Linked DNA regions of Reyranella humidisoli. The protein of the gene in region 1 interacts with the protein of each later gene in a pairwise test. Links are inferred from orthologs where the notes say so. Each region holds a gene or a part of one and is shown on either strand. Other genes may lie near its edges.

The links.
Region 2: the proteins of purT (region 1) and KQ910_RS22720 interact in binary tests that used the Escherichia coli proteins (3 or more experiments, as listed by UniProt). The link is inferred for Reyranella humidisoli from one-to-one orthologs.

What each region holds. Positions count from the first base shown.
Region 1 is NZ_JAHOPB010000001.1:1,175,265-1,183,041, reverse strand. What follows is about bases 2,326-5,206. They hold purT (formate-dependent phosphoribosylglycinamide formyltransferase), read left to right. Parts: upstream 2,326-3,111; coding sequence 3,112-4,302; downstream 4,303-5,206. Other genes in these bases: purH (bifunctional phosphoribosylaminoimidazolecarboxamide formyltransferase/IMP cyclohydrolase), read right to left, coding at 4,438-5,206; KQ910_RS05735 (diacylglycerol/lipid kinase family protein), read left to right, coding at 2,326-3,072. Outside these bases: KQ910_RS05745 (efflux RND transporter permease subunit), read right to left, coding at 1-766; KQ910_RS05740 (efflux RND transporter periplasmic adaptor subunit), read right to left, coding at 776-1,921; more of KQ910_RS05735, read left to right, coding at 2,131-2,325; more of purH, read right to left, coding at 5,207-6,051; KQ910_RS05720 (antibiotic biosynthesis monooxygenase), read left to right, coding at 6,230-6,526; KQ910_RS05715 (threonine ammonia-lyase), read right to left, coding at 6,548-7,774. UniProt on the Escherichia coli protein: Involved in the de novo purine biosynthesis. Catalyzes the transfer of formate to 5-phospho-ribosyl-glycinamide (GAR), producing 5-phospho-ribosyl-N-formylglycinamide (FGAR). Formate is provided by PurU via hydrolysis of 10-formyl-tetrahydrofolate.
Region 2 is NZ_JAHOPB010000002.1:888,931-896,722, reverse strand. The notes cover bases 1,513-4,408. They hold KQ910_RS22720 (polyprenyl synthetase family protein), read right to left. Parts: upstream 3,467-4,408; coding sequence 2,558-3,466; downstream 1,513-2,557. Other genes in these bases: KQ910_RS22710 (IclR family transcriptional regulator), read left to right, coding at 4,007-4,408; KQ910_RS22715 (exodeoxyribonuclease VII small subunit), read right to left, coding at 3,477-3,731; dxs (1-deoxy-D-xylulose-5-phosphate synthase), read right to left, coding at 1,513-2,517. Also shown: KQ910_RS22730 (amidase family protein), read left to right, coding at 1-604; more of dxs, read right to left, coding at 601-1,512; more of KQ910_RS22710, read left to right, coding at 4,409-4,945; KQ910_RS22705 (PaaI family thioesterase), read left to right, coding at 4,975-5,451; KQ910_RS22700 (dihydrofolate reductase family protein), read right to left, coding at 5,452-6,156; KQ910_RS22695 (2'-5' RNA ligase family protein), read right to left, coding at 6,184-6,756; KQ910_RS22690 (2'-5' RNA ligase family protein), read right to left, coding at 6,777-7,436; KQ910_RS22685 (hypothetical protein), read left to right, coding at 7,531-7,792.

The DNA.
Region 1 (7,777 bases):
CGCGGATCACGATGTTCTCGAACTGGTCGGGCGAGCTCAGCCGGCCCAGCGTGCGCACCGACAGGGTGAACCCGCCCGGCGACACCGCCGGCGCCTGGTTGACCGCACCCGCGGCCACCTGGAGGTTTGCTGCCCGCAGCGCCAGCACGACCTCGCCGGCCGTCAGGTTGCGCGCGGCGACTCGGGCCGGGTCGAGCCAGATGCGCATCGAGTAGTCGCGGCCGCCGAACACCAACACGTTGCCGACGCCGTCGACGCGGGTCAGCACGTCCTTCACGTAGAGCGTGGCGTAGTTGGAGATGTACTGCTGGTCGCGGCTGCCGTCCGGCGAGACCATGTGAACGACCATCATCAGGTCGGGCGAGGCCTTGCGGACGACGATGCCGAGGCGCTGCACGTCCTCGGGCAGGCGCGGCTGGGCGACCGCGACGCGGTTCTGCACGAGCACCTGGGCCTGGTCGATGTCGACCCCCGGCTTGAACACGACGTTGATCGACAGGCGGCCGTCACCGGTCGACTGCGACTGGATGTAGAGCATGTCGTCGACGCCGTTGACCTCGAGCTCGATCGGCGTGGCGACCGTCTCGGCGATCACCTCGGCGGACGCGCCGGGATAGGTCGCGGTGATGTTGACGGTCGGCGGCGCGATCTCGGGATATTCCGCCACGGGCAGGCCGCGCTGGGCGATGAAGCCCACGATCACGATGATGACCGAGAGAACCGACGCGAAGATCGGCCGGTCGATGAAGAAATGGGAAAAACGCATGACCGGCCCTTACCCGGCCTTGGCGGTGATCTCGGCCTTCTGGGGCACGACCTTGGCGCCCGGCCGGACCATGGGATTGGCGAGGCCGTCGAGCACGACCTTGTCGGTGGGCGCGAGGCCGGAGCGGATCACGCGCAGACCGTCGACCAGCGTGCCCAGGGTCACCGGCTTGGCCTGGACGACGTCGCCCGGGCCGACGACGAACACGATCTTGCGCGCCTGGTCGGAGATGATGGCCGAGTCGGGAATCAGCAGCGCGTCATACTCACCGCCGAAGAGCTGGAGGCGGCCGAAGATGCCGGGTGTCAGGAGCTGGTCCTTGTTGTCGACGAGGGCGCGAACGCGGATCGTGCCCGAGCGGGCGGTCATCGCGTTGTCGACGAAGTCGACCTTGCCGGTGCGCTTCCACTCGGTCTCGTCGGAAAGCCGGATGCGGACGGGATTGGCGCCGTCGCGCGAGGAGGCGAGCGCCCCCGACAGGATCAGGCGGCTGTAGCGGAGATGGTCGGCCTCCGAGATGTCGAAGACGAAGCGGATGGGATCGAGCGTCACGATCGTGGCGAGCAGCGTGGCGCCGGTCTGCCCACCTGAGATCAGGTTGCCGGCATCGACCTTGCGGTCCGAGATGCGGCCCGCGATTGGCGCCGTGACGTTCGTCCATTCGAGGTTGAGCTGGGCGTTGCGCAGCGCGGCCTCGGCCGACTTGAGCTGGGCGCGGGCAACGGCGAGCGTCGACTTGCGCGAATCCTGTTCGGCCTCGGTGATGGTGCGCGAGGCGATTAGGGACGCACCGCGATTGACCTGCAGCTCCGCGAGGTCGACCTGGGCCTTGTTGCGCGCGACGTCGGCGTCGGCGACATCGACGGCGATCTCGTAGGGCCGCTTGTCGATGGTGAAGAGCGGATCGCCGATCTTGACGATCTGGCCGTCGCGGAAATCGATCTTGTCGATGAAGCCCGAGACGCGCGCGCGTACTTCCACGGAAGCGACGGCCTCGAAGCGGCCGGAATATTCGTCCCACTGGGTCACCCGCTTGGCAACCGGCTCGGAAACGCCGACCGGCATGGCCGGGGGGCCGCCCTGGGCGAGGGCTGCGGTGGAGAGCGACAGGAGGGAAAGGCCGGCAAGGGCCAGCAGGCGACGGCTTACGGACAACTCGGAACTCCCCCGCGAACAATTCTGCGTCGCGATGTCGACATGTGGTTGCCACGTGGACTGGTGTCAATTCCCGCCGAGGTAACCGACAGGCCTTCGGGGAACGGCGTTCGAGGGCGCTGATATCCCCTCAAATTTACAGCGGGAAAGCGAGAACATTCCCCGCTCCCATTGTCTGTGGCGCGCCCGTGCCCTCTTAATGTTCAGCCATGAAGACCTCGGTGATCGTCAACCGTTTCGCCCACAAGGGAGGCGCGGGGCTGCGCTGGCCGGCGATCAAGGCCGAACTCGAGAAGCGGCTGGGGCCGTTCGAGGCGCAGTTCACGCAAGCGCCGGGTCACGCCACGCAACTCGCGCGGGCAGCTCTGATGAGCGGGGCCCGCCGGTTCGTGGCGGTGGGCGGCGACGGCACCGTGAACGAGACGCTGAACGGCCTGCTCGATCCGTCAGGCCAGCTTCTCGCGCCCGAAGCGGTCCTCTGCCCGATTCCCGCGGGCACGGCCAATGAACTCTGCCGGGCACTCGGCCATGGCGCCGATCCATCGAAGGCCTATGACGCGGCGGCGGCGACGGGGCGACGGGCGATCGATCTGGTACGCGTCCGCTGCATCGGCGCCGAGGGCCGTCCGGTCGAGCGCTTCGGCTATCTGATGGCGGCGATTGGTGCCGCCGCTCTGGTCAGCCAGCGCACGTCGCAGTCGCGCTGGGCCAAGAAGTTCGGCGACGTCGCCTACATGCTGATGGCGCCCGCCGTCATCCTGGGTTTCCGCTCCCGTGGCGTTGCAATTACCGTCGATGGGATCGACAGGGGCACCAGCAATCTATTCACCGCGTTGATCGCCAACACCGAAAACGGCGGCGGCGGCCTGCGCCTGGCACCGGGCGCCGCCTTCGATGACGGAATGCTCGATCTCGTCGAGGTCGGCGACGTGTCCCGGCTCGGCGCCCTGCTGGGCGTGATGCCGCGGCTGGCCGACGGTTCGCATGTCGGCCATCCGAAGGTGTGCACGAGCCGCGGGCGATCCTTCCGCTTTGCGTCCGAGGTCGACACGCTGGTCGATCTGGACGGGGAAACAATCGGTCGATTGCCGCTCGACGTCGAGGTCCTGCCGCGGGGCTTCGCCGTGGGCGCGGTCGAGCCGATCCCGTAGAGGGCGCAGAGGCGGTCGGGCTTCTGCTATTATCGCCGGATGAAGATCAAGAAATTCGGCACGCCGCTCAAGCCCTCCGCGATCAAGCTCATGATGCTGGGCTCGGGTGAACTCGGGAAGGAAGTGGTCATCGAGGCGATGCGCTTCGGCATCGAGGTCATCGCCTGCGACCGCTATGCCGACGCGCCGGCCATGCTGGTCGCCAACAGCGCCTACGTGTTCGACATGCGCGACGGCGGAGCGATGCGCCATGTCGTCGAGACGGTGAAGCCCGACTTCATCGTGCCCGAGATCGAGGCCATCGCGACCGACACGCTGGTCGAGCTGGAGAAAGAGGGCTGGACCGTCATCCCGACGGCGCGTGCCGCCCAACTCACCATGGACCGCCGCGGCATCCGCAAGCTGGCGGCCGAAAAGCTCAAGCTGCCGACCTCGCCCTATCGCTTCGCCGGCAGCCTCGAGGAGCTGCAGGCAGGCGCGGCGGCGGTGGGCTTTCCCTGCTTCATCAAGCCGACCATGTCGTCGTCCGGCCATGGCCAGAGCGTCGCGCGCAAGCCCGCCGATGTGGCCAGGAGCTGGAAGACCGCGATGGAGGGCACGCGCGCCAGCACCGGTCTTGTCATTGTCGAGGGCGCCATCGACTTCGACTACGAGATCACGTTGCTCACCGTGCGCCATGACGGCGGCTTCGGCTTCTGCGAGCCGATCGGCCACATCCAGGTCGACGGCGACTATCGCGAAAGCTGGCAGCCGCACGCCATGTCGAAGACCGCCCTGCGCAAGGCGCGCGACATCGCGAAGAAGGTCGTGAACGAACTGTGCGGCGCGAAAGGCCGCGGCCTGTTCGGCGTCGAGATGTTTGTGAAGGGCGACAAGGTCTGGTTCTCCGAACTGTCGCCCCGTCCGCACGATACCGGCATGGTCACGATGGTGTCGCAGAACATGAGCGAGATGGAGCTGCACGTCCGCGCCATCCTCGGCCTGCCGATTCCCGAGATCACCTGCCAGCCCGGCGCCTCGGTGCCCGTCCTCGGCGACGGCACTCTCAAGGACCCGACCTACACCGGCATCGCCAAGGCGCTGGCCGCACCGGGAACGTCGGTGCGCATCTTCGGCAAGCCCGAGGTGAAGGGCCACCGCCGCATGGCCGTCGCGCTCGCGACCGCCCGCACCGTCAAGGAAGCCCGCCGCAAGGCGATGGCGTCGGCGAAGCAGATCAAGGTCTCATAAAACCCCGTCGTCTCGACCGAAGCCGAGCGTAGCGAGGCGGAGTGGAGAGACCTTCTCTCCACGATTTGCCGGCTTTAAGTCGAGAGAAGGTCTCTCCACTCCGCGCTGCGCGCTCCGGTCGAGCCGACAGGTTCTTTAATGCCGGAAGTGCCGCATCCCGGTGAAGACCATCGCGAGGCCCTTTTCGTCGGCCGCGTCGATCACTTCCTTGTCGCGCATCGAGCCGCCCGGCTGGATGATCGCGGTGGCGCCGGCTTCGGCGGCGGCCAGGAGCCCGTCGGCGAACGGGAAGAAGGCGTCCGACGCCACGACGCTGCCGACCGCCGGGCTCACCTTGAGGCCCGCGGCCTCGCCCGATTCGGCGGCGCGGATGGCGGCGATGCGGGAGCTGTCGCGGCGGTTCATCTGGCCGGCGCCGACGCCCACCGTGGCGCCGTCCTTGGCATAGACGATGGCGTTCGACTTCACGTGCTTGCAGACGGTGAACGCGAACAGCAGGTCGTCGAGTTCCTTCGCCGTCGGCGACCGCTTGGTCACGACCTTGAGGTCGGCCTTCGTCAGGTGGCCGTTGTCGCGCGTCTGGAAGAGATAGCCGCCGGCCACGCTCTTGAGCGTCATGCCCGCCGTCGTCGGATCGGGCAGGGCGCCGGCCAGCAGCACGCGCACGTTCTTCTTGGTGGCGAGGATCGCCAGCGCCTCGGGCGTCGCGTCCGGCGCGATCACCACTTCGAGGAACAGCTTCACCAGTTCGGCCGCGACCTTGGCTTCGAGCGTGCGGTTGACCGCGACGATGCCGCCGAAGATCGAGACCGGATCGCAGGCATAGGCTTTCTGGTAGGCGGTGAACTGGTCGGCATCGACCGCCACGCCGCAGGGGTTGGCGTGCTTCACGACGACGATGGCCGATTCCGCGAACTCCGCGACACACTCGTAAGCCGATTCGGTGTCGCCGATATTGTTGTAGGACAGCTCCTTGCCCTGGACCATGCGCGCCGTGGCGACGCCCGGCCGCTTGCTGCCGTCGCTGTAGAAGGCGGCCTTCTGGTGCGGGTTCTCGCCGTAGCGCAGCGTCTGCACGCGCTCGGCCGACAGGGTCAGCCGCTCGGGGAAGGTCTCGCCTTCCTGGCCAGCGAACCAGTTGGCGATCGCCGAATCGTAGGACGCGGTGCGGGCATAGGCCTTGGCCGCGAGCGTGCGGCGCAGCTTCAGGGTCGTCGCGCCCTTGTTGGCCTCCAGCTCCTGCAGCACCGGGGCATAGTCCTTGGGATCGACGACGACCGTGACGAAGTCGTGGTTCTTGGCCGAGGCGCGGATCAGCGCTGGGCCGCCGATGTCGATGTTCTCGACGCAGGTCGGGAAGTCGGCGCCGCGCGCTACGGTCGCCTCGAACGGGTAGAGGTTCACCACCACCAGATCGATACCCGCGATTTTATGATCGCTCATCGCCTTCTGGTGCCCCGCGTCGGTCCGGCGGGCGAGGATGCCGCCATGGATCGAGGGCTGCAGCGTCTTCACCCGCCCGTCCATGATCTCGGGGAAGCCGGTGTGGTCGCTCACCTCGACCACCTTGAGGCCGGCGTCGCGCAGCGACTTGGCCGATCCGCCGGTCGAGAGGATTTCGACCCCGTGCGCCGCCAGCGCCTTGCCCAGCTCGACCAGGCCCTCCTTGTCGGAGACGGAGATCAACGCGCGCTGGATACGGGCCAGGTCGGGCGTGGGCGAGGGGACGTACTGGGTCGAGGCGGACATGGCCGGTCTTTTAGGGCGAGTGGGCGAACGCCGCTACGTCCTGCTCTGTGTCATTTGGGCTTTTTTTGCCGACTATGGAGGCGGTTGGGGCTGAAATCCCGGCCTGTCGGCGCCGGGCGTGTGTTGCGCGGGCACGCGGGAGGTGCGTATCGTTTCAGGATCTACGGGGGAGGGGCCGATGTCTGCATTCAATGCAGTGCGTTTCCGCGTAAAGCCTGGTCGCGATCAGGCGTTCCTGGATGCCCACAAGGACATCGCCCAGGCATGGCCGGGCTTGGTGCATGCAAACATCATTAAGACCGGCGATCGCTCCTACTGCCTGATCGCCGAGTGGCCGGACATGGACGCCTGCGTCGCGGCGCGGCCCGCCATGATCGCGACCCTCAATTCCTTCCGCGACACGCTCGAAGACCTGGGCAACGGTCTCGGGGTCACGGATGCCGCGGCGGGCGCGGTCGTTCTGGCGCCGAAATAGTTCCGCACGCTGGCGGCGGACTTACGCGTCCGCGCCCTCCAGGACGCGGACCTTGAAGCCGTCGGATTGGAGGGCGGCCAGGAGTTCGCCCAGGTGGGCGCGATCGCGGGTTTCGACGGTGACGTCGAGTTCGGTGGCCTTGGCGACCACGCCGAACAACCGCTGGTGCAGCACTTCGACGATGTTGCCGCCGGCCCCGCCGATCAGGCCGGCCACGCGGGCGAGCTGGCCCGGCGCATCGCCGATCATCAGGCGCAGCCGCACGATGCGGCCGTCGCGGACCAGCCCGCGCAGCAGGACCGAGGCCAGCAGGCGGGTGTCGATGTTGCCGCCGCAGAGGATCAGCCCGACCTTGCGGCCCTTGAAGACCTCGGGATGGGCCAGCAGGGCCGCGAGGCCCGCGGCGCCCGCGCCCTCGGCCACGGTCTTCTCGACCTCGAGGAACAGTGCGATGGCGCGCTCGATTGCCACCTCATCGACCGCCAGTACCCGGTCGACCAGGGCGCGCGCGATGGCAAGCGGCGTCTGGCCGATGTCGCGCACGGCGATGCCCTCGGCGATCGTGTCGCCGCCCACCGTCACTGTCTCGCCGGCCAGGAGCTGGCGCATGGCCGAGTAGCCGGCCGATTCGACGCCGATCATTTTTACGTCGGGCTTCAAGCCGCGCGCCGCGACGGCGCAGCCCGCCAGCATGCCGCCGCCGCCGACCGGGACGACCAGCGTGTCGATCTCCGGCGCGTCCGCCAGCATCTCCAGCGCGATCGTGCCCTGGCCCGCGATGATGCGCGGATCGTCGTAGGGATGGACGAAGACCAGTCTCTCCGTGTCGGCCAGGCGGTGCGCCTCGGCCGCGGCTTCCGACAGCGTGTCGCCCTTCAGCACCACCCGCGCGCCGTGGTCGCGCGTGTGCTTCACCTTGGTGTTGGGCGTGAAGGACGGCATCACGATGGTCGCGGGAATGCCGAGACGTCCCGCGTGGTAGGCGACGCCCTGCGCATGGTTGCCGGCTGACATGGCGATGACGCCGCGGCGGCGCTCCTCGTCGGTGAGCTGCAGCAGTGTGTTGAGCGCGCCGCGCTCCTTGAAGGAGGCGGTGAACTGCAGGTTCTCGAACTTCACCCAGATATCGGCCTGGGCGATGCGCGACAGTGTCTCGCTGCGCAGGCAGGGCGTATGGACGACGGCACCCTTGATGCGCGCGGCGGCGGCGCGGACGTCGGCCAAAGAAACGGGGAGGGTGTCGGTCATGTC
Region 2 (7,792 bases), on another replicon or contig:
GGCCCCGTTCGATGACGTGGTGCCGGAGGTCCGTGCCGCCGTCGAGCAGGCCGGACGCGCGCTCGAGGCGGCCGGCTATGCCGTCGAACAGGTCGCGCCGCCGCGACTGGGCGAAGCAGCCGAGCTGTGGCATCGGATGGTCGTCAACGACGAGCGCCGCGGCTTCGTCGCGACCGTGCAGGCCCTGGGCGATGCCGCCGCACGGCGCAACGTCGAAGGCCATCTCCACTACGTGCCGGAGGTCGATGCCGGCGGTCTGCTCGACGCATTCGGCCAGCGTCTCGCCCTGATGCGCGCCTGGTCGCTGTTCTTCGCGGACTATGCGGTCGCGATCGTGCCGGTGTCGCACGTCCTGCCCTTCCCGGACGGCCTCGATCTGCAGGACCAACCGGTCGTGGATCGCATGATGGCCGCACAGCACTGCCTGCTTGCGACGCCCGTCCTGGGCTATCCCTCGGCGTCGGTGCCCACCGGCCTCGCCGATGGAACGCCCGTGGGCGTACAAATCATCTCCGCCCGTTTCCGCGAGGATCTCTGCCTCGATGCGGCGGAGATCGTCGAAGCACACGCCTCGCACCTGACGCCCATCGAGCCGCGCGATTAGCCTCGGGCGCGCTCGGATTGCTGGCCGAGCGCGGCGAGCGCCGTCGCCACGATCTGCGGCGCGTTGAGGCCGGCCCATTCGTACTGCCGGGCCGGCGACGCATGATCGAGGAAGCGGTCGGGCAGAACCATCGGCCGCACCTTCAGTCCGTTGTCGAGTAGGCCCGCCGTCGCAAGATACTGCAACACGAAGCTCGAGAAGCCGCCGACCGAGCCCTCCTCGATGGTGATCAGCACCTCGTGCTCGCGCGCGAGGCGGCGGATCAGGTCCGTGTCGAGGGGCTTGGCGAAGCGGGCGTCGGCCACCGTCGTGCTGAGGCCCTTGGCGCCGAGATCCTCGGCCGCCACCAGGCACTCCTGCAGGCGCGCGCCGAAATTCAGGATGGCGATCTTGGTGCCCTCGCGAACGATCCGGCCCTTGCCGACTTCCAGCGGCGTGCCCTTCGCCGGCAACTCGACGCCGACGCCCTCACCGCGCGGATAGCGGAAGGCCGAGGGGCGGTCGTCGATCGCGGCGGCCGTCGCCACCATGTTCATCAGTTCGAGCTCGTCGGCCGCCGCCATGATGACGAAGTCCGGCAGGCAGCCGAGATAGGCCACGTCGAAGGAGCCCGCATGGGTGGCGCCGTCGGCGCCGACCAGCCCGGCCCGATCGATGGCGAAGCGCACCGGCAGCTTCTGCAGGGCAACGTCGTGCACGACCTGGTCGAAGGCGCGCTGCAGGAAGGTCGAATAGATCGCTGTGAACGGCTTGAAACCCTCGGTCGCCAGGCCGGCGGCGAAGGTGACGCCGTGCTGCTCGGCGATCGCCACGTCGAATGTGCGCTCGGGGAAGCGCTCGGCGAACTTGTCGAGGCCGGTGCCCGAAGGCATCGCCGCGGTCACCGCCACGATCTTCTTGTCGGCCTCCGCCTCGGCGATCAGCGCCTTGGCGAAGACCGAGGTGTATTGCGGCGCGTTGGCGATCGGCTTGGACTGCTTGCCGGTGATGACGTCGAACTTCACCACCCCGTGGTACTTGTCCGCGCTCGCCTCGGCCGGCCCGTAGCCCTTGCCCTTCTTTGTCACGACATGGACCAGGATCGGCTTGTCGAGCTGGCTGTCGCGGGCATTCTTCAGCACCGGCAGCAGATGGTCGAGATTGTGACCGTCGACGGGACCGACATAGTAGAAGCCCAGCTCGTCGAACAGCGTGCCGCCCGCCACGAAACCGCGGGCGAATTCCTCGGCACGCTTGGCCGCGAGTTCCAGCGGCTTGGGCAGGTTCTCGGCGAAGGTGCGCCCGAGGTTGCGCAGCGTGACATAGGGGCGGCCCGACAGGAGCCGCGAGAGATGGCCCGACAGCGCGCCGACGGGCGGCGCGATCGACATGTCGTTGTCGTTCAGCACCACGATCAGGCGCGAGCGCAAAGCGCCCGCATTGTTCATCGCCTCGTAGGCCATGCCGGCACTGAGCGCGCCATCGCCGATCACGGCGATCACGTTGTTGGAGCCGCCCGCCAGATCGCGCGCCACCGCCATGCCGAGGCCGGCGGAGATTGAGGTCGAGGAGTGAGCGGCGCCAAACGGGTCGTATTCGCTCTCGGAACGCCGCGTGAAGCCCGACAACCCGCCTTCCTGGCGCAAGGTGCGAATGCGGCTGCGGCGGCCCGTGACGATCTTGTGCGGATAGGCCTGGTGGCCGACGTCCCAGATCAGCCGGTCCTTCGGCGTGTCGAAGACGTAGTGAAGGGCCACCGTGAGCTCGACGACGCCCAGTCCCGCTCCGAGATGGCCGCCGGTAACGGAAACGGCCGAGATCGTCTCCTGGCGCAGTTCGTCCGCTAGCTGACGCAACTGTTCTGCGCGCAAGCGGCGGATGTCGGCGGGAACGTCGACGGTATCGAGCAGCGGCGTCGTACTGTGGCCGGTCATTGAACTACCATACTCCTGCGCGGCGCTTTCTGCCCCAACTTCAGGTGCGGCGCGCCACGACGAATTCTGTGGCTTGCCTTAGCAAATCCGCTGCTTCTCCGAAGGGCTCCAGATGCGCGGCGGCCTGTCGCGCCAGCATTCCGGCCTGCGCCCTCGCCCGTTCGACGCCCAGGATGGACACGAAAGTCGCCTTGCCGGCGGCTTCGTCCTTGCCCGTCGCCTTGCCCAGCTCCTCCGCGCTGCCTTCGATGTCGAGCAGGTCGTCGACGATCTGAAACGCCAGGCCGAGATCGTGCGCATAGCCCGCGAGCGCCATTCGCATGGGGTCGCTCGCCTTGCCGAGGATGGCGCCCGCCGTGCACGAGAAGGAGATCAACGCCCCCGTCTTCAGGCGCTGCAGGTGGGTGATGGCGCCGATCGTCTGGTCGGAATTTTCCTGCTCGGCCAGCAGGTCGAGCATCTGCCCGCCCACCATGCCGCGGGCGCCCGCGGCCTTCGCGAGTTCGCTCACCAGCGCCGTGCGTACCGCCGGGTCGCCATGTGTGTCCTCGTGCGCCAGAACCTCAAAGGCCAGCGCCTGCAGCGCATCGCCCGCCAGGATCGCCGTCGCCTCGTCGAATTGCTTGTGGCAGGTAGGTTTGCCGCGCCGCAGATCGTCGTCATCCATCGCCGGCAGATCGTCGTGGATCAGAGAATAAGCGTGCACGAACTCGATGGCGGACGCCGTTCGCAGGGCGGGCTGCGTCCCCACCTTGAACAGCGTCGCACCGGCCAACACAAAAAAGGCGCGCAACCGCTTTCCGCCGCCCAGGCTCGAGTAGCGCATCGCCTCGAAGACACGCGCCTCGCCCACGGCCCCGGACGGCAGCAGGCGATCCATGGTGCGCTCGACCGACTCCGCGGCAAACCCGAGGGCGATATCGAACTGTCTGTGCGACGACAACGGCATCGGAGAGAAATCAGCCGAGGTCGGCAGGTTGCGTCGCGACCGAACCGTCGGCGGAGAAGACGATCTTTTCCACCTTCATCTTGGCTTCGGCCAGCCGCTGCTCGCAGTGCCGCTTCAGCAGCGCGCCCCGTTCGTAGGCCGAAATCGCCTCGTCCAGCTTCACCTGGCCACGTTCGAGCTGCTGAACGATGCCCTCCAGTTCCTTGAGGGCATCCTCGAAGGAGAGGGCTGCAATATCCTTGGGCAGAGTGGGTTCTTTAGCCAATTTTTGCCTCTTGAAGGGGACGGTCCGGATCGTACCCGGCCGCCGCGAACATGTCGAAAGATGCCGCTCGCGTCATTAAAATATGCCGGATATTCCCGTTTCGAGAGCAAAACAGCACGTCTGCAACTAACGATAATCGAAACACGCATCTGTGACATGGCCGCTTTGCATGTTCGCAGGACAAAACCCGCTCACGCGCATTGCGATAGAGTTAAGCCAATGGCAGGTTCCGCTCCGCAAAGAAATAAACGGCCATTCACCAGGAGCAAACGCCCATGGGCAACGTTAGCCATCTCGTTACGCGAACCGCCGCCTTCCAGAGCTCGGTCGAGAACGGTCTCGCCGAAGGGTCCAGCAGCAAGGATCGCCAGTTCGTCACGGCGCTGGCCCGCGGCCTCGACATCCTGCGCGCCTTCCATGCCGGCGAAGGCATGCTGGGCAACCAGGAAATCGCCCACCGCACCGGCCTGCCGAAGCCGACGGTCGCCCGCCTGACCCACACGCTGACCGAGCTGGGCTACCTCAACTACATCCGCCGTTTCCGCAAGTACGAGCTGGGCGCCTCGGTTCTGGCGCTGGGCTACGCCGCCATCTCGAGCATGGACGTCCGCCGCGCCTCGCGTCAGCCGCTGGAGCAGCTGGCCCACGCCCTCAACGCCTCCACTGCGCTGGGCGGCCGCGACCGTCACTCGATGATCTATCTCGAAGCCTGCCGTGGCCCGTCGGTCGTGGCGATCACGCACGATGTCGGCACCCGCGTGCCGATGGCCAGCACCGCGATGGGCCGCGCCTACCTGTTCTCGCTGCCCGACGTCGACCGCAACAAGCAGATCGATGCCATCCGCCGCCGCTGGCGCGACGACTGGGCCAAGGTGAAGACCGGCCTGGAGCGCTCGTTCAAGGAACTGACCGACCGCGGCTTCTGTGTCACGTGGGGCGAGTGGCTGCCCGAGCTGTGCGGCGTCGGCGCTCCGCTGCGCAATTCGGACGGCACGGCCGCTTATGCGATCAACGCCTCGGCGCCGATCTACCAGATCAGCCGCGATCGTCTCGAAGCCGACTGGGGTCCGCGCCTCGTCAAGGTCGCGCGCGACATCCGCACCGGCATGGCCGCGCAACCCGCCGTCACCGCTCCTGCCGGCTCGGCCCTGCGGCCGATGATGGCCAACGGCAACGGCCATCGCGCGCCGATGTCGGCGATGGTGCGCCGCTAGGCGCACCCTCCCCCGGAGGCTTTCCAGACATGGCGATCCAACGACCGGCCGACGCTCGGCCGGTCGCTCCTTATGAGTTCCGCGGCTTCAACGGCGTGATCGGCCACCAGGTCGTGGCGTGGCGTCACGGCTTCGTCGAGATGCAACTCAAGGTGCGGCCGGAACTGTGCAACGCCAACGGCCTGCTGCATGGCGGCGTGCTGATGACGCTCCTTGATTCCGCGAGCGGCTTTGCCTGCACCTTCAATGAGACGGCGACGGCGCGGCGACTTTCCGTAACGCTCGCCTTCACCACCCAGTTCATCAAGGCCGGCCGCGAAGGCGACGTGCTCACGATCCTGGGCGCGTGGCGTCCCTCTACGAGCCAGAGTACCTTCGCCGCCGAGACCGAGATCTACAATCAGGTGAACGATCTGCTCGCCACCGGCGCCGGCACCTTCCGCTACCTGAAGGGCGAGCGCAGCGACGGCACGCTCGACTTCCTCGACCGGAAGGCCGCGGACTGACTATCCGGCGGCGGTCGAACGCAGCCGATAGCGTAGCCACATCGTCCCGCCCTCCAGGACGTCGTGGCTCACCAGCGTCATGCTCTCGACCGGCGCAGGCCCGAGATCGGCATCGCCCGATTTGAACACGATCGGTCCACCCGTGCTGCCGTCGATCACCGGGCAGATCACGAGACTCAGTTCGTCGATCAGGCCGGCCCTCAAAAGCGCACCGTTCGCCCCGCCCCCGCCCTCCAGCATGATCCGCTCGATGCCCAGCTCGCGATTGAGCGTCTCGAGCGCTGCCGCGAGATCGACCTCGGCCTTGCCGGCGAAGATGTAGGACACGCCGTCAGCGCGCAGCCCGGCTAGGTGCCGGTCCGGCACCGACTCGGTCAAGATGACGAGGATCGGATCGCCGCCGATATCCTTGCGAGCCCAGACAGCCTTGCCATGGGCATCGAGGAAGATTCCCCACGCCTTGGCCTCGCGTTGCGCAAACCAGTTCTCGCGCGGGAACGTTCGATCCGTGTCGGGATAGTGCGGCTCCTTGCCCTTGGCGAATTCCTGAGCCGTCACCCGCCCGCACAGCCACGAGCCACCGCCCATCTGGTCGTGCAGCCGCTCGAACAGGTTGGGCACGATGTTGACCTTGGGCCGCCAGCGGCTACCCCAGATGCGACCGTCGACGCTGCAGACCATGTGGCAGAGGACATAGGGCTTCATGGCCCGATCATAGCCGAACGAGACCAATCAGAAATCAAATCCCGGCAACCACAGTTGCGCGCCCGGCCGCAGCGGCAGGCGGCCGACATGGCGATGCGTGGTCTTGCCGGGCAGGCTGTGCACCAGGACGATCTCACGCGCGGTCCATGTCACAGGACTGACGTCGCGGGGCGGCGCCAGCGTTTCGCTCCTCAGCAACGTCATGTGCGGCGTGAACGGCTTCCGCTTCTCCGCTCCAGGCTCGCTCAGGACGTCGCGCAGCCGCGTCGAAAGCGTCTTCAGGGCCGCGACGCTCTTGCCGCCGCAGAGCACGAAGGCCCCCTTTGCGAGCGACTTCGCACGCGTGAAGGAAACCCGGAAGCATGGGAGGTCGACCTGGCTGGCGCGCTCGACGAGCGCATCGATGGCTTCCGGCAGTGGCGGCTCCGCGACATCGCCGACATGCCACAGCGTGACATGGAGATGCTCAGGCAGGATTTCAGTGCCGGAGATGCCGGTCGCTTCACAAAGGTGCCGGCGCGTGCCGCAAATCGCCTCCACGGTTTTCTCGTCGGGAATCAGGGCGAAGAACAGACGATCGGTGGCTTCCACTGAAGTCACGTCAGGCTTCCTGTGGGACCTCAGGACAGCGGAATGCGCGCGATGTGACGGAGCGTCGTCTGGCCGATCAGGCTGTGCACCAGCACCACCTCGCGGACCGTCCAGGCGATCGGCTCGACCGGCTCGGCCTCGATGTGGCGGCCGTCATAGAGCAGCGTCACATGCGGCGTGTAGCGGCGCGCCGGCCGCGGTGTGTCGTCTAGCGAGTCGCAGAGGCGTTGCTGCAGCACTTCCATGCCGACGGTCGAGTCGTCACCCGTAAGGACCAGCGCACCGTTGGCGAAACTCATCAGGCGATCGAGCCCGACACGGAACGACGGCATCGAGATCCCCCCGGCGCGCGCCATCCAGCCCTCGATCTCGTCGGCATCCGGCAGCCCGTGGCCTTCGTGCACGGTCGACAGCGTGACATGGAAATGCCCGGTCTTGAGCAGCCGGCCCGTGAGGCCATGCCGGGCGCGCGAGGCGGCGGCACGCTCGGCAATCCGTTCGGCGGTCTCCGCATCCGGCAGGACAGCAAAGAACAGCCTGTCGGTGAAGCGTGGGCCGGTCCGGCGCAGGCCGACATGGCGTCGCCGCAGACGGTCCACGGCGAGGCGCGAGAGGCCCTGCTCCGACCGCGGCGCCAGCGCCTGGCGGCCTGCAAAACCCTCGATCGTCGCTCCGGAAAATACAGCCATCACTTGCCTCCTCAACCGTATGTTCATGATATGTTCCATATGGGGATAACGCAATACCTGCAACCGGAACCGATACATTTGATACGATGGGAGCATGCAGATCCGCGGCTTCTACGAATTCGGCCATACGCTCGACGTGCTCGACACCGAGAGCCACGGCTTCGCGCCAGCAGACGTCGCCCACGTCGACCGGTTCTGGACGTTCGGCGATATGCACGACAGTTCTGCCGGCTTCGTGCTGCAGTTGCGCGACGGCCGCCACGCCTATGCGGAGTTCCAGCACTGGCACGGGTTCGAGCAGGACGAGGATTTCAGGATCGACGTGGAGATGCTCGATGGCGACGCGCTGCCGACGG